DNA from 3 places in the Streptomyces sp. NBC_01275 genome. Region 1 is predicted to be linked to each of the others. Evidence: predicted binding sites of a transcription regulator. Region 1 holds the regulator's gene; each other region holds the start of a gene.
What was found. The regulator HrcA, encoded in region 1, represses chaperone genes, less so after heat shock. The targets are predictions, from matches to a motif close to TTNGCACTCNGNNNNNCNGAGTGCNAA.

Region 1 (10,357 bases):
CGGGTCGGCGCGATCGCCAAGGACCAGCTCGCCACCCTCATCTACACCTCGGGCACCACCGGCCGCCCCAAGGGCGTGCGCCTGCCGCACGACAACTGGTCGTACATGGCGAAGGCGATCGCCGCGACCGGGCTGATCAGCGCCGAGGACGTGCAGTACCTGTGGCTGCCGCTCGCGCACGTCTTCGGCAAGGTCCTCACCTCCGGCCAGATCGAGGTCGGCCACGTCACCGCCGTCGACGGCCGCGTCGACAAGATCATCGAGAATCTGCCGGTCGTGCAGCCGACGTACATGGCGGCCGTCCCGCGCATCTTCGAGAAGGTCTACAACGGGGTCGCCGCCAAGGCCCGGGCGGGCGGCGGGGCCAAGTACAAGATCTTCCAGTGGGCCTCCGAGGTCGCCCGCGCCTACGCCAAGGAGGCGCAGGACAACTTCCGGCGCACCGGCACGGCGTCCGCGTCCTTCGGCCTCTCCGCCAAGCACAAGGTCGCCGACGCGCTCGTCTACGCGAAGATCCGCGAGGCGTTCGGCGGAAGGCTGCGGGCGTGCGTCTCCGGCAGCGCGGCGCTCGCGCCGGAGATCGGGTACTTCTTCGCCGGCGCCGGCATCCACATCCTGGAGGGCTACGGACTCACCGAGTCCTCCGCGGCCTCCTTCGTGAACCCCGGCGAGGCCTACCGCACCGGCACCGTCGGCAAGCCGCTGCCCGGCACCGAGGTGCGCATCGCGGACGACGGCGAGATCCTGCTGCGCGGGCCCGGCATCATGGAGGGCTACCACGGGCTGCCCGAGAAGACCGCCGAGGTGCTGGAGGCGGACGGCTGGTTCCACACCGGCGACATCGGCGAGCTCTCGCCCGACGGCTATCTGCGGATCACCGACCGCAAGAAGGACCTCATCAAGACGTCCGGCGGCAAGTACATCGCGCCCGCGGAGGTCGAGGGACAGTTCAAGGCGGTGTGCCCGTACGTGTCCAACATCCTGGTGCACGGCGCGGACCGGAACTTCTGCACCGCCCTGATCGCCCTGGACGAGCCCGCGATCCTCGACTGGGCGAAGGAGAACGGGCTCGGCGGGAAGCTGTACGCCGAGGTCGTCGCCGCGCCCGCGACCGTCGCCCTCGTCGAGGGGTACGTCAAGCAGCTCAACGAGGGGCTCCAGCGCTGGCAGACCATCAAGAAGTTCCGGCTGCTGCCCCGGGACCTCGACGTGGAGCACGGCGAGATCACCCCGAGCCTGAAGCTGAAGCGACCGGTGGTCGAGCGGGAGTACAAGCACCTCATCGACGAGATGTACGCCGGAGCGCGTGAGGCGTGAGCGTGAGGCGTGAGTCGACTCGTGGGCGAACTGAAGAGCAGGTGAACTGACGAGCAGGTGAACTGACGACCGGGGGTGGATGATCGAATTCCGCCCCCGATTCATGCATCATTCCTTCGCCATTCGTTCGTCTTCGAGCACCGGCATAGCACGGTTCTTCCCCATGACGGTCAGCTTCCGTAACTGAGCGCTTATGGGTGCGGTCGGTCTGTCACCCTGTCGGCCATGGTGGCCATTCCGACCCAGCGGGAGACTGTCTCCCGTGCCGACGGCGCGCCCGCGTACGACCCGGGCGCGCCGGCGCTCACGAGTGCGCCTCCGGTCCCGCCCGCCCGCGTGAGCCTCGCCGGCAGCTCCCTCGCGCCCGGCGCCGGCCGCGCCCTGCTGCGCGCCGCGCTGGCCGAGTGGGCCGGTCTCGGCCTGCCCGGCACGGAGGGCCTCGCCGAACGCCTCGCCGAGGACGCGATGCTCGTCGTCAGCGAACTCGTCACCAACGCCGTCGTCCACGCCGGCACCGACGTCGAACTGCTGTGCCGGCTGGAACAGGAGCGGGAGCCGACGCAGGACCCCGAGCAGCCGGAGCGCCCCGGTGGCTGGGCCGTCGTCGTCGAGGTCTCCGACCACCACCCCTCCCGCGCCCCACGTGACGGCGCCCCCCGTGAAGAGGGCGCCGAACCGGCGTACGAGATGCCGGAGTACGGCCGGGGACTGCGGTTGGTCGCGGCACTGGCGGACGCCTGGGGAGTGACGTATCGCAGGGGCTCGAAGACGGTGTGGGCACGGCTGTCGGGCGGTAATCGGGACGCGGGCGTGAATCGGGACGCGGGCGGGGGCCAGGACGCGGCGGGCGGCCCCGCGTCGGCCTCGGCCTGGAGCGTCGCGCAGGCGCTCGCGCCCGAGCCGCAGTCGGCCGGGCCGGGGGCGGACTGGCTCGGCCGCGGCGCCCTCTCCTTCCTCGCCGAGGCCTCCGACCTGCTCGCCGGGCAGCTCGACGAGGACCTGGTCGCCGCCCTGACCGGGCAGCTGATCGTGCCCCGGATCGCCGACTGGTGCGCGGTGTGGCTGGAGGACGAGGTGAGCGGTCGCGGGGCGTGGCCGGGCGGTCCCGGGCCACGGCTGGTCGGCGTCTGGCACGGCAGCGAGCACCGCGTCGAGGAGCTGCGCCGAGCCCTGGAGAAGGACCCGCCGCGCCCGCCGGACGGGCTGCGGTCCGGTCCCGCCGACTTCCCGTGGCCCGGCGCGGCGGGCGGCGGCCCGCACGGTACGGCGGGCAGCCCGCACGGCATCGCGCCTGGCGCCGTGTCCGGCCTCGCGTCCGGTGCGGCGGCGGGCTCGCCCGGCACCGCGGCCGGCACCATGTCAGGCCTCACGCCCGGTACCGCGCCCGGTACCGCGCCCGGTACCGCGGCCGGCATCGCGACCGGTATCGCGACCGGACCGCAGGGTGCGGCTCTCGCCTACCGGCTGATCGTCGGCGGTCGGCCGCTGGGCACGCTGGTCATCGGGCGGGCCGGGCTGTCGGCCTTTCCCGACGAGGTCACCGGGCTGGTCGAGGACCTCGGCCGCCGGGTGGCGCTCGCGATCGGCGCGGCCCGTCAGTACGCCCGCCAGGCCACCATCAGCGCCGTCCTGCAGCGCGGGCTGCTTCCCGGCGCGGTCGCCGAGATCCCCGGGGTGCGCAGCGCCCTCGTCTACGAGCCGCGCGAGCAGGGCGGACCGAGCGGCGACTTCTACGACCTGTTCCCGGCGGGCGACGGCCGCTGGTGCTTCGCGGTGGGCGACGTGCAGGGCAAGGGGCCGGAGGCGGCCGTCGTCATCGGCCTGGCGCGGCCCTGGCTGCGGCTGCTGGCCCGCGAGGGGTACGGCGTCGCCGACGTCCTGGACCGCCTCAACCAGCTTCTCCTCGACGACGCGACCGAGGCGGCCGACGCCGCCGCCCGCGCCTTCGTCGGCCCCGCCGTACCCGGCGACGGCCCGCAGACCCGCTTCCTCTCCCTCCTCTACGGCGAGCTCGCGCCCTTCGAGGGGGGCGTCCGCTGCACCCTCGCCTCCGCCGGACATCCGCTGCCGCTGCTCCTCGGGCCCGACGGCTCCGTCGCCACGGCCGCGCATCCGCAGACCCTCCTCGGGGTCGTCGAGGACGCCACGTACACCTGTGACAGCCTGGAGCTGCGGCCCGGCGACAGTCTGCTGTGCGTCACCGACGGGGTGACGGAACGGCGTTCGGGCCCCCGCCAGTTCGACGACGGCGACGGCCTCGCCACCGCGCTGGCCGGCTGCGCCGGGCTCGACGCGCGGCTGATCGCCGAGCGCATCCGCAGCCTGGTGCACGACTTCGGCGGACAGCCGCCGGAGGACGATCTGGCGCTGCTGGTACTGCAAGCGGAGTAGTCGGCCGCGGTCTGCTGTTCGTAGCCCTCCTGCGCGACGCGGCGCTGTTCGTGCGGGTGCAGCGCCGGACGGCCGCGCGGGACGAGCCGAGCGGCTGCACCGAGACGAGGGGCTCGGCGGTGGCGTACGTCCTGGCGGGCGCGCGTCCGGGGCGACCGCCGGGCGCGGAGCTGCCGGCCCGAGGACGCGCGGGACGCATGGATGGGTGCGGACGTACGGGACAATGGGCCACATGCCTTCCGCACTCCCCGACGGCGAGCCGGTCCCGGACGACGGCGCACTCCCGGTGCACGCGCTCACCGGCGCCGCCGACCGCCCCCTCGGTTTCTACCTGCACGTCCCGTACTGCGCGACCCGCTGCGGCTACTGCGACTTCAACACCTACACCGCCACCGAGCTGCGCGGCACCGGCGGCGTCCTCGCCTCCCGCGACAACTACGCCGACACCCTGATCGACGAGGTCCGGCTGGCCCGCAAGGTCCTCGGCGACGACCCGCGCGAGGTCCGCACGGTCTTCGTCGGCGGCGGCACGCCGACCCTGCTGGCCGCGGCCGACCTCGTCCGGATGCTGGGCGCGATCCGCGACGAGTTCGGGCTGGCCGCGGACGCGGAGATCACCACGGAGGCGAACCCGGAGTCGGTCGGTCCCGCCTATCTGGCCGCCCTGCGCCAGGGCGGCTTCAACCGGATCTCCTTCGGCATGCAGAGCGCCAGACAGCACGTGCTGAAGATCCTCGACCGCACGCACACGCCGGGCCGTCCGGAGGCCTGTGTGGCGGAGGCCCGTGCGGCGGGGTTCGCGCACGTCAACCTCGACCTGATCTACGGCACGCCCGGCGAGTCCGACGACGACTGGCGGGCGTCGCTGGACGCGGCCCTGGGCGCCGGCCCCGACCATGTCTCGGCCTACGCCCTGATCGTCGAGGAGGGCACCCAGCTGGCCCGCCGCATCAGGCGCGGCGAGGTCCCGATGACCGACGACGACGTCCACGCCGACCGGTATCTGATCGCGGAGGAGACCCTGTCCGCGGCGGGCTACGACTGGTACGAGGTGTCCAACTGGGCCACCTCGCAGGCGGGCCGCTGTCTGCACAACGAGCTGTACTGGCGCGGCGCCGACTGGTGGGGCGCGGGACCGGGCGCGCACAGCCATGTCGGCGGGGTGCGCTGGTGGAACGTCAAGCACCCCGGCGCGTACGCGGCGGCGCTCGCCGGCGGCCGCTCACCGGGGGCCGGACGGGAACTCCTGTCCGAGGAGGACCGCCGGGTCGAGCGCATCCTGCTGGAGCTGCGCCTGCGCGAGGGCGTCCCGCTGAGCCTCCTGAAGGAGGCCGGACTGGCCGCCGCGGAACGCTCCCGTGCGGACGGCCTGCTCCAGCAGCAGCCGTACGACGAGGGCCGCGCCGTCCTCACCCTGCGCGGGCGGCTGCTGGCGGACGCGGTGGTACGGGACCTGGTGGACTGACCGCGCCCACTCACCCCCGTCGGCTTCGAGGAGCCGGTCTGCAGGAGCCGGTCTTCCGGAGTCACTCTTCCGGGGCCGTGACGAAGTCGATCAGTTCCTCGACCCGTCCCAGCAACTCCGGCTCCAGGTCCTTGTACGACCCCACGCGCGCCAGGATCGCCTGCCACACCGCCCCGGTGTTCTCCGGCCAGCCCAGCGCCCGGCACACGCCCGTCTTCCAGTCCTGGCCGTGCGGAACGCGGGGCCAGGACTGGATGCCCACGGCGGACGGCTTCACGGCCTCCCAGACGTCGATGTACGGATGGCCGACGACCAGCGCGTGCTCGCTGGTCACGGCCTCCGCGATGCGCCATTCCTTGGTGCCCGGGATCAGGTGGTCCACCAGGACGCCCAGCCGGGCGTCCGGGCCCGGGGCGAACTCGGCGACGATCGAAGGGAGGTCGTCCACGCCCTCCAGGTACTCCACGACCACGCCCTCGACGCGCAGGTCGTCGCCCCACACCTTCTCGACCAGCTCGGCGTCGTGCCGGCCCTCGACGTAGATGCGCCCGGCGCGGGCGACCCGTGCCCGCGCGCCGGGGACGGCGACCGAACCGGAGGCGGTACGGGTGGGACGTGCCGGCCCCGACGAAGGCCGTACGAGGGTCACGACCCGCCCCTCCAGGAGGAAGCCGCGCGGCTCCAGCGGGAACACGCGGTGCTTGCCGAAGCGGTCCTCCAGGGTCACCGTGCCCGCCTCGCAGCGGATCACCGCGCCGCAGAACCCGGTCCCGGGCTCCTCCACCACCAGGCCGGGCTCCGCCGCGACCTCGGGGACGGGCCGGGGCTTCTTCCACGGAGGGGTCAGGTCGGCGGGGTACTGGCGCATTCGGATGACGATAGGAGAAGCTCTGGGCCGATCAGGGCGACACGCCGAAACGGCCGCTCAAGGCGTCCCGCTGCGCCCTGAGGAACGCCGCGTCCACCACCGCCCCGTGACCGGGCACGTACCGCGCGTCCTCGCCGCCGAGGGCGAGGAGGCGGTCCAGGGCGGCCGGCCAGTGGGCGGGTACGGCGTCGGGGCCGGCCTGGGGTTCCCCGGACTCCTCGACCAGGTCGCCGCAGAAGACCGTCGGGGGCGAGCCCGGCACCAGGACGGCCAGGTCATGGGCGGTGTGCCCGGGTCCCACGTTCGCCAGCAGGACCTGGCGGCCGCCGCCCAGGTCGAGGGTCCGCTCGCCGGAGACGAGGTGGCGGGGGCGTACGAGCGCGGCCGTGGCCGCCGTGGCCGCGCTCTCCTCCAGCCCGTTGCGCACCGCGTCCGCCCGCAGCTCCTGTGCCTCGACGGTCCCGAAGGACAGGACGGCGGCGACGCCCGCCGCCCCGAACACCTCCGTGTCCGCGAACGCCGCCGCGCCGAACACATGGTCGAAATGGGGATGGGTCAGCGCGAGATGAGTCACATGTCGGCCGGTCAGCTCCCACGCCTGCCCCCGCAGCAGCTCCCCCTCCGCCAGGCTCGACCCCGCGTCGATCATCAGCACCGCGTCCGCCCCCACCACCAGTCCCGCCGTGCAGTCCCAGCCCGGCAGCCGGACCCGTCCCACCCCGGCCGCGACCCGTTCCCACCCCAGCCCTTCCCAAGTCACCGTCATACGGCGACGCTAGCCCTACGAAGCCCCGCCCTCGGCCGACCTTGCCCCAGGTGTACCCCGCAGCCGTACACTGGGCCGGGGAACGCTGGCACTCGGACGGGAAGAGTGCCAGGCGAGGCGCCCAGGGAACTGCGGGACGACTTCTGGAGGTGTGCGCGGATGCTGAGTGAACGCAGGCTCCAGGTGCTGCGCGCCATCGTCCAGGACTACGTCGGCACCGAGGAGCCCGTCGGCTCCAAGGCGCTCACCGAACGGCACAGCCTCGGCGTGTCCCCGGCGACGGTCCGCAACGACATGGCGGCCCTGGAGGACGAGGGGTACATCGCGCAGCCGCACACCAGCGCCGGGCGGATCCCCACCGACAAGGGCTACCGGCTCTTCGTCGACAAGCTGGCCGGCGTCAAGCCGATGACGGGCCCCGAGCGGCGCGCCATCCAGAACTTCCTCGACGGCGCCGTCGACCTCGACGACGTGGTGGCCCGTACGGTACGGCTGCTCGCGCAGCTCACCCGGCAGGTCGCCGTCGTGCAGTACCCGTCGCTGACCCGCTCGACCGTGCGGCACGTGGAGCTGCTCTCGCTCGCGCCCGCGCGCCTGATGCTCGTGCTGATCACGGACACCGGGCGGGTCGAGCAGCGGATGGTGGACTGCCCGGCGCCGTTCGGCGAGACCTCGGTGGCGGATCTGCGGGCCCGGCTGAACAGCAGGGTCGCGGGCCGCCGCTTCTCGGACGTGCCGCGGCTGCTGGAGGACCTGCCGGACGCCTTCGAGCTCGACGAGCGCGGCACGGTCACGACGGTGCTCTCCACCCTCCTGGAGACGCTCGTCGAAGAGAACGAGGAGCGGCTGATGATCGGCGGCACCGCCAATCTCACCCGCTTCGGACATGACTTTCCTCTCGTGATCCGACCCGTCCTGGAGGCCCTGGAGGAGCAGGTCGTCCTCCTCAAACTCCTTGGCGAGGCGGGGGATTCGGGCATGACCGTACGCATCGGTCACGAGAACGCCTACGAGGGACTCAACTCCACTTCCGTGGTGTCGGTCGGCTACGGTTCGGGCGGCGAGGCAGTCGCCAAGCTCGGCGTGGTCGGACCGACCCGCATGGATTACCCGGGAACGATGGGAGCGGTACGCGCAGTGGCACGGTACGTCGGACAGATCCTGGCGGAGTCGTAAGTGGCCACGGACTACTACGCCGTTCTCGGCGTGCGCCGCGACGCGTCGCAGGAAGAGATCAAGAAGGCCTTCCGGCGGCTCGCACGCGAGCTGCACCCGGACGTCAACCCCGATCCGAAGACCCAGGAGCGGTTCAAGGAGATCAACGCCGCCTACGAGGTGTTGTCGGACCCGCAGAAGAAGCAGGTCTACGACCTCGGCGGCGACCCGCTCTCCCAGTCCGGCGGCGCCGGCGCGGGCGGCTTCGGCGCGGGCGGCTTCGGGAACTTCTCGGACATCATGGACGCGTTCTTCGGTACGGCGTCGCAGCGCGGGCCGCGCTCGCGCACCCGGCGCGGCCAGGACGCGATGATCCGGCTGGAGGTCGACCTCGAGGAGGCCGCCTTCGGCACGACCAAGGACATCCAGGTCGACACGGCGATCGTCTGCGCCACCTGCAGCGGTGAGGGCGCGGCGCCGGGCACGACCGCCCAGACGTGTGACATGTGCCGCGGTCGCGGCGAGGTGTCGCAGGTGACCCGGTCCTTCCTGGGCCAGGTCATGACGTCCCGGCCCTGCCCGCAGTGCCAGGGCTTCGGCACCGTCGTGCCGACCCCGTGCCCGGAGTGCGCGGGCGACGGCCGGGTCCGCTCCCGTCGCACGCTGACGGTGAAGATCCCGGCCGGCGTCGACAACGGCACCCGTATCCAGCTCGCGGGCGAGGGCGAGGTCGGCCCCGGCGGCGGCCCCGCCGGCGACCTGTACGTCGAGATCCACGAGCTGCCGCACGCGATGTTCCAGCGGCGCGGGGACGACCTGCACTGCACGGTCACCCTGCCGATGACGGCGGCGTCCCTCGGCACGAAGGTGCCGCTGGAGACGCTGGACGGCCTGGAGGAGGTCGACATCCGGCCCGGCACCCAGTCCGGCCAGTCGATCCCCCTGCACGGCCGGGGCGTCACGCATCTGCGCGGCGGCGGGCGCGGCGACCTGATCGTCCACGTCGAGGTCATGACCCCGACCAAGCTCGACCCCGAACAGGAACGCCTGCTGCGCGAGCTGGCCAAGCTGCGCGGCGAGGAACGGCCTCTGGGGCAGTTCCAGCCGGGTCAGCAAGGTCTTTTCTCGCGGCTGAAGGATGCGTTCAACGGGCGGTGAGGTGGAGGTGCCCGGGGTCTGGGTGACCGTGCCTGGGGGCTGTGCCCCAGACCCCCCTTTCGGCCCTGAACGGGTCTCGTCCTCAAACTCCCCCAGAGGGGGGTACCGCCAGGCGGGCTGGAGATGCCGGCCCGGGCCTGAAAAGCCCGCTTGTGCCCGTGAAGACAGAGGCTCGTGCCCGTGAAACAGCTGGCATGTGCCAATGAGCAGGGCCGATTCGGACTTGTTCGGAGGACGTGACAACATGCCGTCATGTCCTCCGCACTGACCGATCTCTTCCCTCACCCGATCGTGCAGGCCCCCATGGCGGGCGGTGTCTCCGTTCCGCAGCTCGCCGCGGCCGTGTCCGAGGCCGGTGGGCTCGGGTTCCTCGCCGCCGGGTACAAGACGGCCGACGGCATGTACCAGGAGATCAAGCAGCTGCGGAGTCTCACCGGCCGCCCCTTCGGCGTGAACCTCTTCATGCCGCAGCCGGAGCATGCGGAGACCGGTGCGGTCGAGGTCTACGCCCATCAGCTGGCCGGCGAGGCCGCCTGGTACGAGACAGAGCTGGGCGACCCGGACAGCGGCCGTGACGACGGCTACGACGCCAAACTCGCCGTCCTGCTGGACAACCCGGTGCCGGTGGTCTCCTTCCACTTCGGCGTGCCCAGCGGCGACGCGCTGGACTCCCTGCGCCGCGCGGGAACGTTCACCCTGGTCACCGCGACCACCGCCGACGAGGCTCTCGCCGTGCAGCGGGCCGGCGCGGACGCGGTGATCGTGCAGGGCGTGGAGGCCGGCGGCCATCAGGGCACCCACAAGGACATCCCCGAGAACGACGGCTCCGGCATCGGGCTGCTCTCCCTGATCGCCCAGGTCCGCGAGTGCGTGAGCCTGCCGATCGTCGCCGCCGGCGGTCTGATGCGCGGCAGCCAGATCGCCGCGGCCCTCGCGGCCGGCGCGAGCGCGGCCCAGCTGGGCACCGCGTTCCTGGCCACCCCCGAGTCGGGCGCCCACGCCGTGCACAAGCAGGCGCTGACCAACGCGCTCTTCGTGCGCACCGAGCTGACCCGCGCCTTCTCCGGCCGCCCGGCCCGTGGCCTGGTCAACCGCTTCCTGCGCGAGCACGGCCCGTACGCGCCCGCCGCCTACCCGGAGGTCCACCACCTCACCTCGCCGCTGCGCAAGGCGGCCGCCAAGGCGGGCGACGCGCAGGGCATGGCGCTGTGGGCGGGGCAGGGCCATCGGTTGGCCC
Region 2 (10,357 bases), 2.7 Mb from region 1:
CCCGGGCGCCTGGCTCACCACCATCGCCCGCCGCCGCGCCGTCGACCTGGTGCGCCGCCGGGAGAACTACGCCCGCAAGCTCCAGGAGATCGGCCGCAGCCTGGAGACGACGGTCCCAGCCGAGGAACCCGCCGCCCCCGACGACATCGACGACGACCTGCTCAGGCTCGTCTTCACCGCCTGCCACCCGGTGCTGTCCCCCGAGGCCCGCACCGCGCTCACCCTGCGCCTGCTCGGAGGCCTGGGCACGGCCGAGATCGCCCGCGCCTTCCTGGTCCCCGAGCCGACGGTCGCGCAGCGCATCGTCCGCGCCAAGAAGACGCTGGCCACGAAGAACGTCGCCTTCGAGGTGCCCTACGGCCCCGACCGCGAGGCCCGGCTCGGCTCGGTCCTCGACGTCATCTACCTGATCTTCAACGAGGGCTACGCGGCCACCGCCGGCGACGACTGGCTGCGCCCGGCGCTGTGCGAGGACGCGCTGCGGCTGGCCCGGCAGCTGGCGGCGCTGATGCCGAAGGAGCCCGAGGTGCACGCGCTGGCGTCCCTGCTGGAGTTCCAGGCCTCCCGCACGGCCGCCCGCACCGGCCCCGACGGCGCGCCCGTCCTGCTCAAGGACCAGAACCGCCGCCGCTGGAACCGCATGCTCCTGGCCCGCGGCATCACCGCCCTGGACCGGGCCCGCGCCGCCTCCGCCGGCCCCCCTGGCCCGTACGCCCTCCAGGCCGCCGTCGCGGCCTGCCACGCGCACGCGTACACCTACGAGGAGACCGACTGGGCGAGCATCGCCACCCTGTACGGCCTGCTGACCGCCCGCACCCCGTCCCCGGTCGTCGAGCTCAACCGCGCGGTCGCCGTCTCGATGGCGGACGGCCCGGGCCCGGCGTTGGAGATCGTCGACGCCGTGGCCGCCGAGCCGACCCTCCGCGACTACCACCTCCTGCCCAGCGTCCGCGGCGACCTGCTGTGGCGCCTGGGCCGTACGGCGGAGGCGAGGGCGGAGTTCGCACGGGCGGCGGAGCTGACCGGCAACGCCCGGGAGCGGGAGCTGCTGCGGGGCAGGGCGGCACAGGCATCCGATGCGTAACTCCGTTCCCCTTGCGTCTCGTTGGGTACTACAGTGACCCAGCCGCTGTGGAACGGCTGTGCGGTCGACGGGAGGGGAAAGACGTCGACCCGGCCCACCCGCGGCACATCTGCATGCTTCCGGCGTCGCGCTTCTGACGTCATGTGATCCCCGGGGGTCGACAACTTGAGACTGTTCACGCGCCGCCGTGCCGCGGCGCTCGCCACCACGGCCGTCCTCACCGCCGTGGGCGCCCTGGCCACCGCGCCGGGCGCCGCCGCCGACGACGCGGGCCCCTGGCCGGGCGTCGAGGGCCGCGTCCTCACCGACGGCGGCCTGCTCACCGACCCGGCCACCGGCCAGGTCACCCAGATCCCCAACGTGGCGAGCTACGCCACCTGGGCGCCGGACGGCAGCCGGCTGATCAGCGCCGCGAGCCAGATCTCCAGCGTCCGCCCCAACGGCACCGGGAAGATCACCCTGCCGTGGGCGCAGGACGTGCGCTCCAGCGCCTCCTACGAGGACCTGACCTTCTGGTGGGGCGGCCGCTTCGTCGTCTTCTCCACCGGCGGCCAGCTCGCCTACGGCCCCTCCGACGGCTCCTGGGCGCCCCGCCCGCTGATGTCCGCCTCCCTGGAGCCGGACACCGTCTGCGACAACGACCCGACGGTGAGCCCCACGGGCCTGGTCGCGTTCGAGCGCCGCGTCAACTACGGCTGCTACGACAACGCCGGCGTCTACGTCTACGACTCCGTCGCCAAGAAGGTCAAGCGCGTCCTGACCGACGCCGAGCAGCCCGCCTACTCGCCGGACGGCACGAAGCTGGCCTTCGTGCGTCATGTCGACGGTCTGGCGCAGATCTTCACCGCGAAGGCCGACGGCGCCGACGTCAAGCAGATCACCACCGGCCCCCGGTCGTACGCCAACCCGTCCTGGTCGCCCACCGGCACCCGGATCGTCTTCGACGCGCACACCTCGCCCAACAGCGACGACGTGCACACCAACGAGTACGTCGACCTGGCCACCGGCCAGCTCACCAAGGTCGCGGACACCCAAGGGGCCAACTTCGGCGTCAACCCCAGCTGGCAGCCCCTGCGCCAGAACGGCGCCGGCCGGGTCTGGGGCGCCGACGCCTACGCCACCAACATCGCCTCCTCCCGCTGGACCTGGAACACGGTCGGCCAGAGCGTGCCGGGCCTGATGAACGCCAAGTCCGCGGTGCTGGTCAACCGGGACGACCCGGCGTACTCCGTCACCGCGCCCGCCCTGGCCGGCAAGAAGCAGGGGCCGGTGCTGATGACCCCGAAGACGGGGCTGTCGTCGGCGGTGAAGAAGGAGCTGAAGCGGGCGGTGAAGCCGGGGGCGAGCGTGTACCTCGTCGGCGGCACGTCCATCCTCAGCGGCTCGGTCGCCAGCCAGCTCAAGACCCTCGGCTACGTCCCCAAGCGGCTGTCCGGCGCGGACCGTTACGCGACCTCGGTCGCGGTGGCCAAGTCCGTCGCCGCCACCCCGACGTACGTGTTCCTGGCCGGCGGCTCCGAGTACCGTGCGGCCCTCTCGGCGGCCGCCGCGGCCGGCGCCGACGGCAGCGCCAGCACGGGCAGCGTCGTGCTCACCAACGGCAAGAAGCTGACCGCGTCGGTGAAGGCGTACCTCAACAGCCTGAACCCGAACAAGACCATGATCATTACGGTCGGTTCGGCGGCCAAGTACGCGCTCACCCACACGAGTTACTCCCGGTGGCCGTCGACGTACTCGTACTACCCGATCGCGGGATCGGGCGGCACGGACGCGGCGATCTCGGTGGCCATCGCCAAGTTCTGGTGGACCGCGCCGAGCCAGACCGCTCTCGCCTTCACCGGCCAGTGGCGTGACGGGGTGTCCGCGGCCGCCGCGATGAACGTCTTCGGGCCCGTGCTGTGGACCACCCGCCCCGCCCTGTCGAGCGAGGTCAAGAGCTACCTGCTGCGCGAGTCCGCTAGCACCAACTTCACGGCCGCCTTCGGCAACACCGGCGCGGTCACCGCCCAGGCGCTGAACACGGTGGGCGCCTCGATCAGCGCGGGCAGCAGCTACTTCGACTACCGCCCGTACTACAACGGCGTCATCCCCGCGACCGCACAGGCGTCGACCTACGCGCTGCGCACCAACGACGGCCAGGCCGCCACGGTGCAGCGGTCGGCCCCGGTCGGCGCGGACCCGCACCTGGACGCGCTCAAGACGCTCCAGCACCAGTAGTACTCATGTAGTACCTACATGGCACTTGAGGTGGCAGGTGTGGCGGGGGCCCCGATGAGCATCGTCGGCGCCCCCGCCACCCGCGTGAGGAACACGGTCGCCGAGTTCGACCCCTGCGACTTGGGCAGGGCCTTCCTGCGCAGCTCCTCCGGCTCCACGGCCGACCCCCGCTTCTTCACGGTCAGGATCCCGACCTCCCGCTCCCGCAACAGCGCCTTCAACTTCTTGACGTTGAAGGGGAGTTCGTCGGTGATCTCGTACGCCGACGCGTACGGCGTCGGCCGCAGTGCGTCGGCGGTGATGTACGCGATGGTCTCGTCGATCAGTCCGCCGTCCAGGTCCCGGGCCACGTCGGCGACCAGATGGGCCCGGATGACGGCGCCGTCGGGCTCGTAGAGGTAACGGCCGACGGGCCGGACGTCGGGGTCGGGCAGCCCGCTTCCGACCAGGGTCCGCGGCCCCGGCAACAGCGTCGCCCGCACGGCTCCCGGCTCGACCGCGCCCGGTTCGAATGCGCCCGGCTTGGCGCCGAACCACAGCACCGCCTCCTTCACGTCCCCGCCGTCCGAGATCCACTCGGCTTCGGCCTCGGCCGGGATCGCCTCGTGCGGCACGCCGGGCGCGATCTTCAGCGCGGCGATCGGGGCGGCGAGCGCGGCCCCGATCGCCCAGGACAGGGGCGGCGAGTACGCCTCGGGGTCGAAGATCCGGCCTCGTCCGCCGCGCCGTGCAGGGTCGACGAACACGGCGTCGTAGCCGCCGGTGTCCACCTCGGCGACGTCCGCCTCCCGCACGTCGATGAGCTCGTCCAGCCCCAGCGCCCGGGCGTTCGCCCGGGCCGCGGCCGCCGTCAGCGGGTCGCGGTCGACGGCGAGGACCCGGATCCCGGCGCGGGCCAGCGCGATCGCGTCGCCGCCGATCCCGCAGCACAGGTCGGCGACGGACGTCACGCCCAGGCCCTTCATCCGCTCGGCCCGGTAGGCGGCCACGCTCGCCCGCGTCGACTGCTCCACCCCGTTGGGCGTGAAGAACATCCGCTCGGCGTCGTGGACCCCGAACTTCGCCCCCGCCCGCTGCCGCAGCCGGGCCTGGCCCAGGGCCGCGGACACCAGCTCGGCGGGATGCTCGCGGCGCAGCCGGGTGGCGACGGCGAGCTCGTCGGCGGGGGCGGTGCCGCGCACGGCGTCGAGGAGGGCACGGCCCTCGGGGGTGAGGAGGGGGGCGAGGTCGTTCACCGGCCCATTGTCCGCCAGCGGCGGCCGGTGTGGGCCAGTCGGTGGATGGTGCGCCTCCGGTCGCGGTGTCGGGCCGGGTTCGGTGGGGGTGGCTGCGAGGATCCGGCGCCATGGGATCTGTCGTACAAAATGACAAGAAAGATGCCAAGAGGGATGCCAAGAGGGGTGCTTCCCGGGCGGAACGCCGACGCGCCGCCCTCCGCGGTGCCGTAGAGCACCGGCGTACGGGAATCCGCGGCGCGATCGCGATGCTGGCCCTCGCCGCCATCGCGTCGGGCTGCGCCCAGGGCGGCTCGGGCACGGGCGCGGCCCGCCCGGCCCCCGGCCGGCCCGAGCAGGCGGCTCCCCGGGCCGGGGCCGGCGCCCTGCACGCGTACGCCTCCAGGCTCCGCGCCGTCCAGCAGGCCCGGATCGCCGCCGCGAAGCGCTGGGGCCTGAAGAAGGCCCCGCTGACGCCCCCGGTGCCGCCCGCGGAGAAGCCGGAGATCCCCACCCGCGACGGCTTCGAGGTCGACGACCACGAGGAACTCGGCCTCCCCCCGGTCTTCACCACGATCCCCACCGAGGACAAGGTCGTCTTCCTCACCATCGACGACGGTGCCGAGAAGGACCCCGCGTTCCTGCGGATGATGAGCGACCTGCACATCCCCTACACGGCCTTTCTCAGCGACTACCTGATCAAGGACGACTACGCCTACTTCAAGAAGATTCAGGACTCGGGCGTGACCCTCAACAACCACACCCTCCACCACCCCTACCTGCCCGCCCTCTCCTACAGCCGCCAGAAGCGCGAGATCTGCGGCATGCAGAGCGTCATCCGCAAGCACTACGGCAAACGCCCCGCCCTCTTCCGGCCGCCCTACGGCAACTACGACCAGGACACCCTGCGCGCCGCGAAGTCCTGCGGTGTGCGTTACGCGCCGCTCTGGGACGAGGAGGTCTTCGTCGACCACTGGGAGTACCGCGAGTGGGACCGTGACCTGCACCCCGGAGACATCGTCCTGAGCCATTTCCGCGGCCGCGACGACTGGAAGGGCACCATGCCCGACATGGTCCGCAGATTCCTCGACAAGGTCACGAAGAAGGGCTACGCGGTGGCCCGCCTGGAGGACTACCTGTGAGGACGGGAAGCGACGGGAGGGACGGGGAGGACAGGAAGGGCGGGGAGGGCAGGCGGGACGGATGGAGTCGGCGGGGTGATGAGTGGAGTCGGCGGGGCCTGCGGGGCCGGCGGGGCCGGCGGGGTCCGACGGCGGCCGTACTGCCGCCCCTGCCCCGGCCCCTGCTCCTGCTCCTGCTCCTGCCCCGGTCCTTGCCCCTGACGAAGGCCCGGCCCCTGACGAAGGCCCTCACCCTGACTCTGGCTCTCACCCTCGCCCTGATGGGGACGCTGACCGGCTGTGCCCAGTCCGTCGACCCCATCGAACGGTTGGGCAAGAAGGCCGCGGAGCGCGTACGCCCGCCCGCCCCAGCGGCGGGGCAGGCCTACCGCCGCTGGGGCCTGGCGGCCCCCCTGGCCCCCGCCCCGCACCACCCCTCCCAGCCCCTCTCCGGCAGCCCCGCCCGGACGGCCCTCCCGCCCGTCGTCGACCATGTCCCGACCCGCGACAAGGTCGTCTTCCTCACCTACGACGACGGCGCAGAACGCGACCCCCGCTTCGTCGACATGGTCCGTGAACTGCGTCTCCCGGTCAGCATGTTCCTCACGGACAGCGTGGTCGGCCCCGGCTACGCGCACTTCGCCCGCCTCCGGTCGGTCGGCGCGAACCTCCAGAACCACACCCTCGACCACGCGGCCCTGCGCGGCCTGCCCTACGCAGGCCAGCGCGCCGAGATCTGCGGCCAGCAGGAGAAACTCAGGTCCCGCTTCGGTCTGCGCCCCCGCTTCTTCCGCCCGCCCTACGGCGCCTACGACCCGACCACGCTGCGAGCCGCCGCCGACTGCGGCATCACGGCGATCGTCCTGTGGCGTACCTCCATGGGCCCCGCCGACCTCGTCTACGCCCACGGCTCCCACCGCCTCCACGCCGGCGACATCATCGCCGTAGACCCCGACGAGGCCACGGGCCCGACGCTGCGGGAACGCACGACACGACTCCTGCGGAGGGTGCAGGAACAGGGACTGACGGTGGGGCGCCTGGAGGACTACCTGTAGCGGAGGGCTCTCTGCGGACCGGCGTGTTCGGCAGCTCCCGGGGGGCGAGGCCGGCCCGAACGAGCGGCGACCAAGGACACGAACCGTCACTGAAATCCCCGCCGCGCGCCGCCGTCATTGGCACTCCGCTTGACCGAGTGCTAACCCCGGTCATAGTCTCAGCTCTGGCACTCCCCACTGGAGAGTGCCAACAACGCGACGGGCAGGTCCGGCACCCGCGACGACGGATCCACCTGGTCGCCACCTCAGACAGTTAACCCCGTGAGATCTCCGAAGGGGGAGGTCGGATCGTGACGACCACCAGCTCCAAGGTTGCCATCAAGCCGCTCGAGGACCGCATCGTGGTCCAGCCGCTCGACGCCGAGCAGACCACGGCCTCTGGCCTGGTCATCCCGGACACCGCGAAGGAGAAGCCCCAGGAGGGCGCCGTCCTCGCCGTGGGCCCGGGCCGCTTCGAGAACGGCGAGCGCCTGCCGCTCGACGTCAAGGTCGGCGACGTCGTCCTGTACAGCAAGTACGGCGGCACCGAGGTCAAGTACAACGGCGAGGAGTACCTCGTCCTCTCGGCTCGCGACGTGCTCGCGATCATCGAGAAGTAAGAACCGAGAAGTAAAGGGGAGCTGGGTCCAGGGTTCGCCCCCGAACATCCAGCACCCCCCTCTGCAGTGAGCTGCGCCCCTGGCCCCCGCGACCTTATGAAGCCGGGTGCCAGGGGCGCGGTTCGTTTCACCCACGTTTTCCGAGAGGGCTGAACCGCTCCCATGGCGAAGATCCTGAAGTTCGACGAGGACGCCCGTCGCGCCCTCGAGCGCGGCGTCAACAAGCTTGCCGACACGGTCAAGGTGACGATCGGCCCCAAGGGCCGCAACGTCGTCATCGACAAGAAGTTCGGTGCCCCCACCATCACCAACGACGGTGTCACCATCGCCCGCGAGGTCGAGCTCGACGACCCGTACGAGAACCTCGGCGCGCAGCTCGTGAAGGAGGTGGCGACCAAGACCAACGACATCGCGGGCGACGGCACCACCACCGCCACCGTGCTCGCCCAGGCCCTGGTCCGCGAGGGTCTGAAGAACGTCGCCGCCGGCGCCTCCCCGGCCGCCCTGAAGAAGGGCATCGACGCCGCCGTCAAGGCCGTGTCGGAGGAGCTCCTCGCCACCGCCCGTCCGATCGAGGACAAGGCCGACATCGCCGCCGTCGCCGCGCTCTCCGCGCAGGACACGCAGGTCGGCGAGCTCATCGCCGAGGCGATGGACAAGGTCGGCAAGGACGGTGTCATCACCGTCGAGGAGTCCAACACCTTCGGCCTGGAGCTGGACTTCACCGAGGGCATGGCCTTCGACAAGGGCTACCTGTCGCCGTACTTCGTGACGGACCAGGAGCGCATGGAGGCCGTCCTCGAGGACCCCTACATCCTCATCAACCAGGGCAAGATCTCCTCGATCTCCGACCTGCTGCCGCTGCTGGAGAAGGTCATCCAGACCAACTCCTCCCGCCCGCTGCTGATCATCGCCGAGGACCTGGAGGGCGAGGCGCTCTCCACCCTCGTCGTCAACAAGATCCGCGGCACCTTCAACGCGGTCGCCGTCAAGGCCCCGGGCTTCGGTGACCGTCGCAAGGCGATGCTGCAGGACCTGGCCGTCCTCACCGGCGCCACCGTCATCTCCGAAGAGGTCGGCCTCAAGCTCGACCAGGTCGGCGTCGACGTGCTCGGCTCCGCCCGCCGCGTCACCGTCACCAAGGACGACACCACGGTCGTCGACGGCGCCGGCAACCACGAGGACGTCGTCGGCCGCGTCAACCAGATCAAGGCCGAGATCGAGAACACGGACTCCGACTGGGACCGCGAGAAGCTCCAGGAGCGCCTCGCGAAGCTGGCCGGCGGCGTGTGCGTGATCAAGGTCGGCGCCGCCACCGAGGTGGAGCTGAAGGAGAAGAAGCACCGCCTCGAGGACGCCATCTCCGCGACCCGCGCCGCGGTCGAGGAGGGCATCGTCTCCGGCGGTGGCTCCGCGCTCGTCCACGCCGCCAAGGTGCTGGAGGGCGGCCTGGGCAAGACCGGCGACGAGGCCACCGGTGTCGCGGTCGTGCGCCGCGCCGTCGTCGAGCCGCTGCGCTGGATCGCCGAGAACGCCGGCCTGGAGGGCTACGTCATCACCTCCAAGGTCGCCGAGCTCGACAAGGGCCAGGGCTTCAACGCCGCCACCGGCGAGTACGGCGACCTGGTCAAGGCCGGCGTCATCGACCCGGTCAAGGTCACCCGCTCCGCCCTGGAGAACGCCGCCTCCATCGCCTCCCTCCTCCTGACGACCGAGACCCTGGTCGTCGAGAAGAAGGAAGAGGAAGAGCCGGCCGCCGGCGGCCACAGCCACGGCCACTCCCACTGAGGCACGCACCACCCCGAGCAGCACCAGAAGAAGCCCCCGTTCCGATCAGGAACGGGGGCTTCTCCCCTCGCGGGCGGTCTCTGCGACCCTGCTTTCAGGTCTCCAGGTCTGCAGGCTTTCAGGTCTCCAGGCTTTCAGGTCTGAAGGTTTTCAGGTCTCCAGCGCATCCAGCGCCCCCAGCTGCCCCATCAGCCCGAGCCGGTCGTACTGCCACCACGCCTCGGCGATCTTGCCGTCCTCGCCGAACCGGAAGATCGTCGACCCGGTCATGGAGACCTGCTTCCCGGTGGCGGCGAGCCCCATGAAGTCGCCCTTGTGGGTGCCGCGCCAGGTCCATCGGTTGCACACCCGGTCGTCCTGGGCGATCTGGTCGTCGACGACGAACATGAAGTCGAAGCCGCGCCGCCACATCCCGACCTCCCGCCGCATCGCGTCCATCCCCATGGTGTCCTGCTCGTTGGCGGGATCATGGTCGTGATAGTCCTCGGCGATGAGGCCGTCGAGCGCCGGCAGCTCCCCGTGGAGTGCGATCGTCTCGAAGAACCGCCGCGCGGCCACCGCGTACAGCTGCTCGTCGCGCACCACGTCCAGATCCGTGAACGTCGGCATCTCGTCGCACAGGGCCACCAGCTCCCGGAAGATCTTGTCGGTCTCCGGAAGGTTCGAGTTCCGCATCGCCTCCTGGTACGACGGGAACTCCACGATCTCGATGAAGTGCGATGCGTCGGAGCGGTCCTTGCCGACCACCGCGTGCGTCGCGGTCCGCTTCCCCCGGGTCTGTTCGACCCAGGTGTCCATCAATCGGTCCATCTCGTCGAACCGGCTGGTCCTGCAGTCGATGAGCTGTACGAACGTCATGGCGCAGCCTCCGGCCCCCCTGGGTCCGGCTTCCGTCACGTCCATCTTCCCACCGGAGCGCCGACGCCACCCGATTACCGCCGAGGCTGTTACTGAGGGCCGTACTTCCGTCCCGTCTTCGAGCTGATCCCGCCCAGCAGCGACCGGGGCGTCACCTTCACCAGCCCCATCAGCGCCTTGTACCGCGGATCCGGGATCGACAGCGACTTTCCGCGCGCCAGATCCTGCAGCGCCGCCGCGACCAGCTTGTCCGCGTCCAGCCACATCCAGCCCGGGATGTTGTCCGTCCCCATTCCGGCCCGCTCATGGAACTCGGTCCGCACGAAGCCCGGGCACAGCGCCATCAGCCGCACCCCGCTGCCCGCCAGATCGCGCGCCGCTCCCTGCGTGAACTGCACGACCCACGCCTTCGACGCCCCGT
Region 3 (10,357 bases), 1.2 Mb from region 1:
TGCGCAGGTCGGGGCGGAGTGCGCGGAGCATCCCGGGGACCAGACACAGGTGGTAGTCCTGCACCAGCACCGCCGCGCCCTGCCCCGCCTCCTCGGCCAGCGCCTCGGCGAACGCGCGGTTGTACGTCTCGTACGACGCCCACTGGCGGCGGAACTCCGCGTCGAAGACCGGCTCCAGCGGGGTCTGGTAGAGCAGATGGTGGACGAACCACAGGACCGAGTTCGCGATGCCGTTGTACGCGTCGGCGTGCACGTCGGCCGGGATGGGCAGCATCCGCACGCCCTCCTCGCCGACCCCGCGCCGGACCGCCTCCCGGTCGCCGTCGGACAGCGCCGCGCACACCCACAGGGCGCCCGCGTCCGGGCCGATCGCCGAGAGCCCGGAGACCAGCCCGCCGCCGCCGCGTTTGGCGCGCAGCGAGCCGTCCGGACTGTCCGGGTTCACCTCGTACGAGACCGGGCCGCGGTTGGACGCGACCAGGACCTGAGCACCACTGCCGGTGAAAGCCATACGCCTCAACCTAGCCAGGTACGGAAACGCTCAAACGTACGGTCGCCCTGCGTGAACGGGCCGTATCGGGCCGTATTCAGCCGTGAACGGCCCGCTCAGCAGCGTTGCGCAACCGCTGACGCGACTTACGCGACCTTGCGCGTGGCGTACTCCGCGATCTCCGCCATCGGCGGCCGCTCCTCCGTGTCCACCGAGTAGGTGCGCGGCTCGAAGCCGTCCGCGCTCCGCTCGAACTGGGTGAGGGACGGGCGGATCAGATGGCCGCGGGCCAGCCGGAGCTGGGCGGTGCGGTAGATGGCGGCCGCCATCCGGCCCAGGGCCTGGCCGTCCTGGTGACGGTGCTTGCGCACGCCGACGTCGACCTGGGCGAGGGCGTCCAGGCCCACCAGGTGCAGGGCGTCGACCAGCATGCCCAGCTCCACGCCGTACCCGACGGGGAAGGGCAGCTGCTCCAGCAGGCTGCGGCGGGCCGCGTACTCGCCGCCCAGCGGCTGCACGAACCCGGCCAGCTGCGGCCAGTGCATGTTGAGGAGGGGGCGGGCCATCAGCTCCGTGACCCGGCCGCCCTGGCCCGCGGCGCCGCCCAGGGGCCGGTCGTACATGCCCTTGACGAGGTCCACGCCCGGGTCGGTGAGCAGCGGGCCGACGATGCCCGAGACGAAGTCGGAGGAGAACTCCCTCAGGTCGGCGTCGATGAAGCAGACGACGTCCCCGGTCGTGACGAGCAGGGAGCGCCACAGGACCTCGCCCTTGCCGGGCACGGCCGGGATCCGCGGGAGGATCTCGTCGCGGTGGACGACACGTGCGCCGGCCGCGGCGGCGACCTGGGCCGTGCGGTCGGTGGAGCCCGAGTCGACGACGACGATCTCGTCGACGAGCGGGACCTGTTGCATGAGGTCGTGACGGATCACGGCGACGATGTCACCGACCGTCTCCTCCTCGTTCAGCGCGGGCAGGACGACGGACACCGACTGGCCCGTGGCACGCTTGGCGGCCATGATCCGGTGGAGCGGGCGGTCGGTCACGGACCAGGAGCGGGTGGCCAGCCAGCGCTCAGTTTCTTGCAGCACGATCAGCGGCTCCTCACTGTCGTGATCACACCGGGTGCACGGCAGGTGACCGTGTGATCCATCTCGCGGTTCGGACGACTATCTCAACTGTCCTGGCCTTCGGTTACAGTCTTGAACAACGCGGATGACCATCGCATGTCCGAGGTCGCTGTCGTTTACAACTTCATACCGCTCATCCAGAGGGGCAGAGGGATACGGCCCGATGAAGCCCCGGCAACCCTCCAGCCGGTCTTGCCGCATTTCATGCGCGCGAGGCTCCCGGCTCGGGAAGGTGCCAAATCCGTCTCACGGCGAGATGCGTCGTGAGGAAGATGAGGAGAAAGGGCCTCGCCTCCATGGCTGCGCAGACTGTTGCAAGCACCACCGAATCCCCCGCGACCCCCTCGGTCGACCTCGGCCCCGCCGCCGCCCTCTCCTGCCGCGAGTGCGGTCACCGCGTGCCCCTCGGCCCGGTCTTCGCCTGCGAGGAGTGTTTCGGCCCGCTTGAGATCGCCTACGACTTCTCCTCCTACGACACCGAGGAGCTCCGCAAGCGCATCGAGGCGGGCCCCGCGAACATCTGGCGCTACGCGCCCCTCCTGCCCGTCCCGGCAGACGTGGCGGACAAGCCGAACATCAACCCGGGCTGGACCAAGCTCGTCCAGGCCGACAACCTGGCCCGCGAGCTGGGCGTCGACGCCGGCAAGCTTTTCGTCAAGGACGACTCCGGCAACCCGACGCACTCCTTCAAGGACCGCGTCGTCGCCCAGGCCATCGAGGCCGCCCGCGCCTTCGGCTTCACCACCCTCTCCTGCTCCTCCACCGGCAACCTGGCCGGCGCCGTCGGCGCGGCCGCCGCCCGGGCCGGCTTCCGCTCCTGCGTGTTCATCCCGCACGACCTGGAGCAGGGCAAGATCGTCATGGCCGCGATCTACGGCGGCGAGCTCGTCGGCATCGAGGGCAACTACGACGACGTCAACCGCTTCTGCTCCGAGCTCATCGGCGACCCGGCGGGCGAGGGCTGGGGCTTCGTCAACGTCAACCTGCGGCCGTACTACGCGGAGGGCTCCAAGACCCTGGCGTACGAGATCTGCGAGCAGCTGGGGTGGCAGCTCCCCGACCAGCTCGTGGTGCCCATCGCCTCCGGCTCGCAGCTCACGAAGATCGACAAGGGGCTCCAGGAGCTGATCAAGCTCGGGCTCGTCGAGGACCGGCCGTACAAGATCTTCGGCGCGCAGGCGGAAGGCTGCTCGCCGGTGTCCGTCGCCTACAAGGCGGGCCATGACGTCGTACGTCCGCAGAAGCCGAACACCATCGCCAAGTCGCTGGCGATCGGCAATCCGGCGGACGGGCCGTACGTGCTCGACATCGCCCGGCGGACGGGCGGGGCGGTGGAGGACGTGAACGACGAGCAGGTCGTCGACGCGATTCGGCTGCTCGCCCGGACCGAGGGGATCTTCGCGGAGACCGCCGGCGGGGTGACCGTGGGTGTGACGCGCAAGCTGATCGAGAACGGTCTTCTCGACCCGACCAAGACGACCGTCGTCCTGAACACCGGCGACGGCCTGAAGACCCTGGACGCGGTGGCCGGCACCGGCCTGACCGCGACCATCCGCCCGAACCTCGACTCCTTCCGAGAGGCTGGCCTCGCGTCATGAGCGTCAACGTCCGCATCCCCACCATCCTGCGCACCTACACCGGCGGCAAGGCCGAGGTCACGGCCGAGGGCGCGACTCTCGGCGAGGTCATCGCCGACCTGGAGAAGAGTCACACCGGCATCGCCGCGCGCGTTCTCGACGACCAGGGCAAGCTGCGCCGGTTCGTCAACGTGTACGTCAACGACGACGACGTCCGCTTCGAGCAGGGCCTGGAGACGGCGACCCCGGACGGCGCGGGCGTCTCGATCATCCCGGCGGTCGCGGGCGGCTGACCTCCGGTCAGTACCCACGAGTAGTAACCGTCGGTAACAGTGATTACCGAGAGTTCACCGAATTGCCCCCTCCGTAAGAGAAGCGGAGGGGGCAATTCAGTGTGGTTGAGCGCGGTACAGTTGGGGAACCCGGTCCAGATCCCCGGAACCGGAGCCTTTGATTTCTGCCTTACGCCCGACAAGAAGTAGCCAAAGTGTGTGCCTCTTGCGTGGCATTTGTGGCTTTTGCGGGGCCTGACTTGCCCCGAATTCAGGCGAATTCTCGCCACATTCCGGACCCAGTGCGTCCAGAATTCTCGTCCGATTGACCTGTTGCAGAGGGCAGTTGGACAGATACATTCGGCCGCGGTCGACGCGTTCCGGCGCACGCCCCCAATCAGCTGGGGGGTGAGGTCTGACCCGGATCCGCGAAGTGTGGATCTGTGCAAGGGCCAGTAATAGGGGAGTTAGGCATGGCTCAGGGCACCGTCAAATGGTTCAACGCGGAGAAGGGGTACGGCTTCATCGCGGTCGACGGTGGTGCGGATGTTTTCGTCCACTACAGCGCGATCCAGATGGACGGATACCGCACCCTGGAAGAGGGTCAGCGGGTCGATTTTGAGATCTCGCAGGGCCAAAAGGGGCCGCAGGCGGACATGGTCCGTCTCGCGACCGGCTGAAGCACGCGCCGACTGCAGCGACGTTCTTCTGTACAACTTAGTACATCAGCACATCAGTACATATGCGAAAGCATAGCGAAGGGCTCGCGCCTCCTGGGGGGTGCGGGTCCTTCGGCATGTCCGGGGGCCTTCCGGGGGCTGTCGGGAGTCCTCCGAAGGGGCTGTCGGGAGCCCTCCGAGGGTCGCCGAGAGTCCTCCGGGCGCCGCCGCGAGTCCTCCCGAGACATGCCGGCGGCCCTCGGGAGACCTGCCCGGAGGCCCGTGTTCACCTGCGGATCAAGGTGAGGCGCTTGCACTCGGCATGGGCGAGTGCTAATCATTGGCGTTAGCACTCTGAAGGTGAGAGTGACAAAGAAGGACCGGGTCGGTGAGGCCCGCAGGCCAGGTGGGGCAAGGAACCACGGGGCAGGCGAGCCGTCCGTCGCGGGCGCGGGCGCGGTCCGAAGGAATCACCCCCAGTCCTGGAGGGACCACTTCACATGGCCAAGATCATCGCGTTCGACGAGGAGGCGCGGCGCGGCCTCGAGCGCGGCATGAACCAGCTCGCGGACGCCGTGAAGGTGACGCTCGGCCCCAAGGGCCGCAACGTCGTCCTCGAGAAGAAGTGGGGCGCCCCCACGATCACCAACGATGGTGTCTCCATCGCCAAGGAGATCGAACTCGAGGACCCGTACGAGAAGATCGGCGCCGAGCTGGTCAAGGAAGTCGCCAAGAAGACGGACGACGTCGCCGGCGACGGTACGACCACCGCGACCGTCCTGGCGCAGGCGCTGGTCCGCGAGGGCCTGCGCAACGTAGCCGCCGGCGCCAACCCGATGGCCCTCAAGCGCGGCATCGAGAAGGCCGTCGAGGCCGTCTCCGGCGCCCTGCTCGAGCAGGCCAAGGATGTCGAGACCAAGGAGCAGATCGCCTCCACGGCCTCCATCTCCGCCGCCGACACCCAGATCGGCGAGCTCATCGCCGAGGCGATGGACAAGGTCGGCAAGGAAGGCGTCATCACGGTCGAGGAGTCGCAGACCTTCGGTCTGGAGCTCGAGCTCACCGAGGGCATGCGCTTCGACAAGGGCTACATCTCGGCGTACTTCGCCACCGACATGGAGCGTATGGAGGCCGTCCTCGACGACCCGTACATCCTGATCGCGAACTCCAAGATCGCGAACGTCAAGGACCTGCTCCCGCTCCTGGAGAAGGTCATGCAGTCGGGCAAGCCGCTGCTGATCATCGCCGAGGACGTCGAGGGCGAGGCCCTGTCGACCCTGGTCGTCAACAAGATCCGCGGCACCTTCAAGTCCGTCGCGGTCAAGGCCCCGGGCTTCGGCGACCGCCGCAAGGCGATGCTGAACGACATCGCCATCCTCACCGGTGGCGAGGTCATCTCCGAGGAGGTCGGTCTCAAGCTCGAGAACACCTCCCTGGACCTGCTGGGCAAGGCCCGCAAGGTCGTCATCACCAAGGACGAGACGACCATCGTCGACGGCTCCGGCTCCTCGGACCAGGTCGCCGGCCGGGTCAACCAGATCCGCGCCGAGATCGAGAACAGCGACTCGGACTACGACCGCGAGAAGCTGCAGGAGCGCCTGGCGAAGCTCGCCGGCGGTGTCGCGGTCATCAAGGCCGGCGCCGCCACCGAGGTGGAGCTCAAGGAGCGCAAGCACCGCATCGAGGACGCCGTTCGCAACGCGAAGGCGGCCGTCGAGGAGGGCATCGTCGCCGGTGGCGGCGTGGCCCTGCTGCAGGCCTCCTCGGTCTTCGAGAAGCTGGAGCTGACGGGTGACGAGGCGACCGGCGCCAACGCCGTGAAGCTCGCCCTGGAGGCCCCGCTCAAGCAGATCGCCGTCAACGGCGGTCTCGAGGGCGGCGTCATCGTCGAGAAGGTGCGCAACCTGCCCGTCGGCCACGGCCTGAACGCCGCGACCGGCGAGTACGTCGACATGATCGCCGAAGGCATCATCGACCCGGCGAAGGTCACGCGCTCTGCCCTGCAGAACGCCGCGTCCATCGCCGCGCTGTTCCTCACCACCGAGGCCGTCATCGCCGACAAGCCGGAGAAGTCCGCGGCCCCGGCCGGCGGCGGCATGCCGGGCGGTGACATGGACTTCTGATCGACCTCTGGTTGATCTGCGTCCTTACCGAGGGCGGTACCTCCTGCTGCGGCAGGCGGTACCGCCCTCGGGTGTTTCAGTCGGCGTGGTTCTTGAGCGCCTCGGGGCGTGGGCGTGTCCCGGATCACAGGGGGTTGCGGTGGGGTGGCGGAATGTCGGTGGCAGGTGGAGTGGTTGGCCTTCAGGGGCGGTCGATGCGTGTGCACATACCGTGTGGAACGTGTGACCGTCCGCCGTTCGCCGCCCGAAGACTGCTCGACGTCTGACCGACCTCTCCGAGGAGCCCCCTGTCGTGACTGCCACCCCCTCCGCGGCCCCCTCCGCGTCTCCCGCCGCCTCCCGTGCCGCCGAGATCCTCTCCCGGCCGGTGTCGATCAACGGCCTGACCGTGCCGAACCGCATAGCGATGGCGCCCATGACGCGCATGTTCTCCCCGGGCGGCGTGCCCGGCGAGGACGTGGTGTCGTACTACGCCCGCCGTGCCGCCGCGGGCGTCGGTCTGATCGTGACCGAGGGGACGTACGTCGGGCACGACTCCGCCGGGCAGAGCGACCGCGTCCCGCGCTTCCACGGTGAGGAGCAGCTCGCGGGCTGGGCGAAGGTCGCCGACGCCGTGCACGCGGCGGGCGGCACGATCGTGCCGCAGCTGTGGCACATCGGCATGGTGCGGCAGCAGGGCGAGCCGCCGTTCGCGGACGCCCCCGCCGTCGGCCCCTCCGGTGTGCGCACCGACGGCACCGAGGGCGCAGGCAAGGCCATGACGCAGCGCGACCTGGACGACGTCATCGGCGCGTTCGCCGAGGCCGCGGCCGCCGCCGAGCGCATCGGCTTCGACGGCGTCGAGCTCCACGGCGCGCACGGCTACCTCATCGACCAGTTCCTGTGGGAGGGCACCAACCGCCGCACGGACGCCTACGGCGGCGACCTGGTCGCCCGGACGAAGTTCGCGGCGGAGGTCGTCGCCGCCGTCCGGGAGACCGTCTCCCCCGAGTTCCCCGTCATCTTCCGCTACTCCCAGTGGAAGCAGGACGCCTACCGCGCCCGCCTCGCCGAGACCCCGCAGGAGCTGGAGGCCATCCTCGCCCCGCTCGCCGCGGCCGGCGTCGACGCCTTCCACGCCTCCACCCGCCGCTACTGGGTCCCGGAGTTCGACGACTCCGACCTCAACCTGGCCGGCTGGACGAAGAAGCTGACCGGCAAGACCGCCCTCACCGTCGGCTCGGTCGGCCTCGACGGCGACTTCCTCAAGGGCTTCCAGGGCGAGGGCGCCCCGGTCAAGGGCATCGACGACCTCCTCGACCGGCTGGAGCGCGACGAGTTCGACCTCGTCGCCGTCGGCCGCGCCCTGCTCCAGGACCCGCAGTGGGCGGCGAAGGTCCTCGACGGCCGCCTCGACGAGCTGGCGCCCTACGACGCGGCGGCCCTCCAGACCCTCAGCTGAGAACGAGGGTTCAAAGCTCCAACTGCTGTGTAGTGTCCGGGAGATGAGGATTCTCCATCTCTCGGACACCCATATCGAGCGGGTCGACTCCCCGGGCTCCCGCGGCGCCGACGCGACCGGCTCCCTGCGTCTGATCCTCGCCGAACTCCGCCATCAGCGGGACGTGGACGCGGTCGTCGTCACCGGCGACCTCGCCGACGACGGCTCGGCGGAGGCGTACGCGACCGTACGGGAGCTGGTCGGCGACTTCGCGCGCGCGATGGACGCGCCGGTCTTCTACACCACCGGCAACCACGACGAGCGGTCCGCCTTCGCGAAGGTGCTGGGCAGCGGGCATCTGGGGGTCGACGGCACGGACCGGGCGCAGGCCCCCGACAGCGTGCGGGCCGCGGTGAGCACGGTCGGCGGATGGCGGTTCGTCACCCTGGACTCACTGGTGCCGGGGAAGGTGTACGGCCGCCTCGGCGCGGCCCAGCTGGACTGGCTGGGCCAGGTGTTGAGCACCCCGGCCGAGCACGGCGGCACCGTCCTCGCCTTCCACCACCCCCCGATCCACCTCGACCTCTCGACGACCCAGCCGGTCTTCGGGCTGCGCGACGCCGACGCCCTGGCGGAGGTGATCCGGGGCAGCGACGTCCGGGTCGTCCTGACCGGGCACTTCCACCTCCAGCTGTGCGGGTTCCTGGCCTCGACGCCGGTGTGGGTGACGCCCGGGGTCGTCAACCGCATCGACCTGACCACCGCGCCCGGGACCGAGCGGGCCGTGCGCGGGGCGTCGGCGTCGCTGGTGGAGCTGGGCGGCGCGACCGGCCCGATGTTCCACACCTTCCACGCACGCGACCCTCGGGCCCACGAGACGGTGTACGAACTGGACGAGGAGCGGACCCGGCAGGTCGTGGCCCGCCACGCCGATCTCGACTGAACATTTGTACGGGCGGTACGGGCGGTACGGGCGGTACGGGCACTCCGGGCTTGCTGGGCGGTCCGGGCGCTCCGGGACGCACGGGCTCTACAGGTTCCCCAGCGGCTCGATGTCGACCTTCACCGGGGTGCCCCAGATCCGCAGCACCTCGTAGTCGGTGAACTCGTGCACCAGCCGGTAGGCCATGGCGGGCCGGGAGCCGCGGCGCAGGGCGTTGATGTAGAGCTCGGTCTCGCGGCGGTCCCGCCTCGGGGTGCCGCACAGCTGCCACTCCTGCCCGTTCCACAGCTCGGGCAGCCAGCGCTGCTGGGGCTGCGGGCGTTCGGCGCGGGCGCCGTAGCGGGAGGGGGCGGGGGAGGTGTGCGCCGCCTGTGCGGCGGGGCCGTTGAACTCGTCGCGCCGGGCCGCGCGCCGCCGTGTCTCGCACAGCAGGCACAGGTCGGGAGCGCTCTCGTCGACGGGCCCGTTCGGATGCTCGGCGCACCGGGTGGTGGGGGCGGCGCCGGTCACTCCCTCGTCCACCAGCTCCAGGGCCCGCCGTAGGTCGGCCTTGACCTCGTGCAGCCGGGCGTCCGGGGTGTCGGAGGTGAGAGCCTCGCCGTGCTCGCCCAGGAGGCGGAGGGCGCGGCCCAGGGCGGTGAGCTGGGCGTGGTTCATGAGCCCCAAGGATAGAAGAACGGGTATCAGTTGCGGCCAACTTGCGCGTCGCCGAATGAGTTCATTGTTAACAATTTTGGTGACGATTCGCTCCGTTCGGTGGCGCAATGACGGGGTGGCCGCCCTGGCCGGTTCCCCTCCCGTCACTGGAGACACAAAGGAGACCTTCAGAAACGGTTGCTCCACTGGCGTCCGACCGAGCCGCCCAGAGGAGAGACGGAAGTGAAGCGAGTGAAGCGCAGAACTGTGGTCATGGGACTCACCGCGGCGGGAGCCGCCCCCGCCCTGGGGTTCGCCACGCAGGCCGCCGCCACCCCGCAGGCCGCCGCCGGGACGTCGCAGGCCGCCGCGAAAGCCGCCGCGGACTCCTCCCTGGTCTTCGACCCCGCCGCCTACACCGAGCAGACCGTCAGCGTCACGGACACCGCCGGCGCCGCCCACAGCGTGACCTACCGCTTCTACAAGGTCGCCAGCTATGTGGCCAACCCGGTGGACACGGCGTACCAGTCCCTGAACGTCAGCGTCCCGGTGTCCGTCGACGGCACGGCGGTCGACGCGACGAACGCACCCATCCTCTTCGCCAACCAGGTCGGCGGCTACATGCCGTCCTCCGTCGCGAACGCCACCGGCATCGGCGGCGCGATGGGCCCCGCCGGCACGCTCAGCCGCCAGCAGCTCGCCCTCGCCGCCGGGTACGTCGTCGTCGAGCCCGGCGCGCGCGGTCGTAGCCTCGTCGACGCGAGCGGTACCTACTACGGGGTCGCGCCCGCCGCCATCGTCGACCTCAAGGCGGCGGTGCGGTACCTGAAGTTCAACAAGGGCCGCGTCCCCGGCGACACCGAGCGGATCGTCACCTCCGGCGTCAGCGCCGGCGGCGCCCTCTCCGCACTGCTCGGCGCCTCCGGCGACAGCCCGCTGTACGACTCCTACCTCGCGGAGATCGGCGCGGCCGACGCCTCCGACGCGATCTTCGCCAGCGGCGACTGGTGCCCGATCACCGACCTGGAGCACGCCGACGCGGCCTACGAGTGGAACTGGGGCGCCAACGCACTCGCCTCCGGCGCGGCGGTCGACGCGACTGTCTCC

Region 2: a site for HrcA is predicted at 6,809-6,835, ahead of groES (co-chaperone GroES). Genes of this name have one in related genera too.
Region 3: a site for HrcA is predicted at 4,439-4,465, ahead of groL (chaperonin GroEL). Genes of this name have one in related genera too.

What each region holds. Positions count from the first base shown of each region.
Region 1 covers NZ_JAPEOZ010000001.1:3,206,099-3,216,455, reverse strand. The annotation lists gene OG562_RS14095 (long-chain fatty acid--CoA ligase) at 1-1,317, shown strand, start outside; gene OG562_RS14090 (SpoIIE family protein phosphatase) at 1,543-3,708, shown strand; gene hemW (radical SAM family heme chaperone HemW) at 3,941-5,173, shown strand; gene OG562_RS14080 (DUF3097 domain-containing protein) at 5,235-6,041, opposite strand; gene OG562_RS14075 (MBL fold metallo-hydrolase) at 6,073-6,807, opposite strand; gene hrcA (heat-inducible transcriptional repressor HrcA) at 6,967-7,983, shown strand; gene dnaJ (molecular chaperone DnaJ) at 7,984-9,120, shown strand; gene OG562_RS14060 (nitronate monooxygenase) at 9,373-10,357, shown strand, end outside.
Region 2 covers NZ_JAPEOZ010000001.1:5,916,785-5,927,141, forward strand. The annotation lists gene OG562_RS26285 (RNA polymerase sigma factor) at 1-1,084, shown strand, start outside; gene OG562_RS26290 (cell wall-binding repeat-containing protein) at 1,250-3,301, shown strand; gene OG562_RS26295 (methyltransferase domain-containing protein) at 3,316-4,536, opposite strand; gene OG562_RS26300 (polysaccharide deacetylase family protein) at 4,785-5,657, shown strand; gene OG562_RS26305 (polysaccharide deacetylase family protein) at 5,918-6,691, shown strand; gene groES (co-chaperone GroES) at 6,982-7,290, shown strand; gene groL (chaperonin GroEL) at 7,453-9,078, shown strand; gene OG562_RS26320 (ester cyclase) at 9,229-9,936, opposite strand; gene OG562_RS26325 (SDR family oxidoreductase) at 10,026-10,357, opposite strand, start outside.
Region 3 covers NZ_JAPEOZ010000001.1:4,388,226-4,398,582, reverse strand. The annotation lists gene OG562_RS19195 (trehalose-6-phosphate synthase) at 1-511, opposite strand, end outside; gene OG562_RS19190 (glucosyl-3-phosphoglycerate synthase) at 637-1,581, opposite strand; SAM riboswitch class I at 1,751-1,899, shown strand; gene thrC (threonine synthase) at 1,917-3,218, shown strand; gene OG562_RS19180 (ubiquitin-like small modifier protein 1) at 3,215-3,490, shown strand; gene OG562_RS19175 (cold-shock protein) at 3,943-4,149, shown strand; gene groL (chaperonin GroEL) at 4,629-6,251, shown strand; gene OG562_RS19165 (NADH:flavin oxidoreductase) at 6,544-7,692, shown strand; gene OG562_RS19160 (metallophosphoesterase) at 7,736-8,614, shown strand; gene OG562_RS19155 (hypothetical protein) at 8,702-9,271, opposite strand; gene OG562_RS19150 (subtype B tannase) at 9,524-10,357, shown strand, end outside.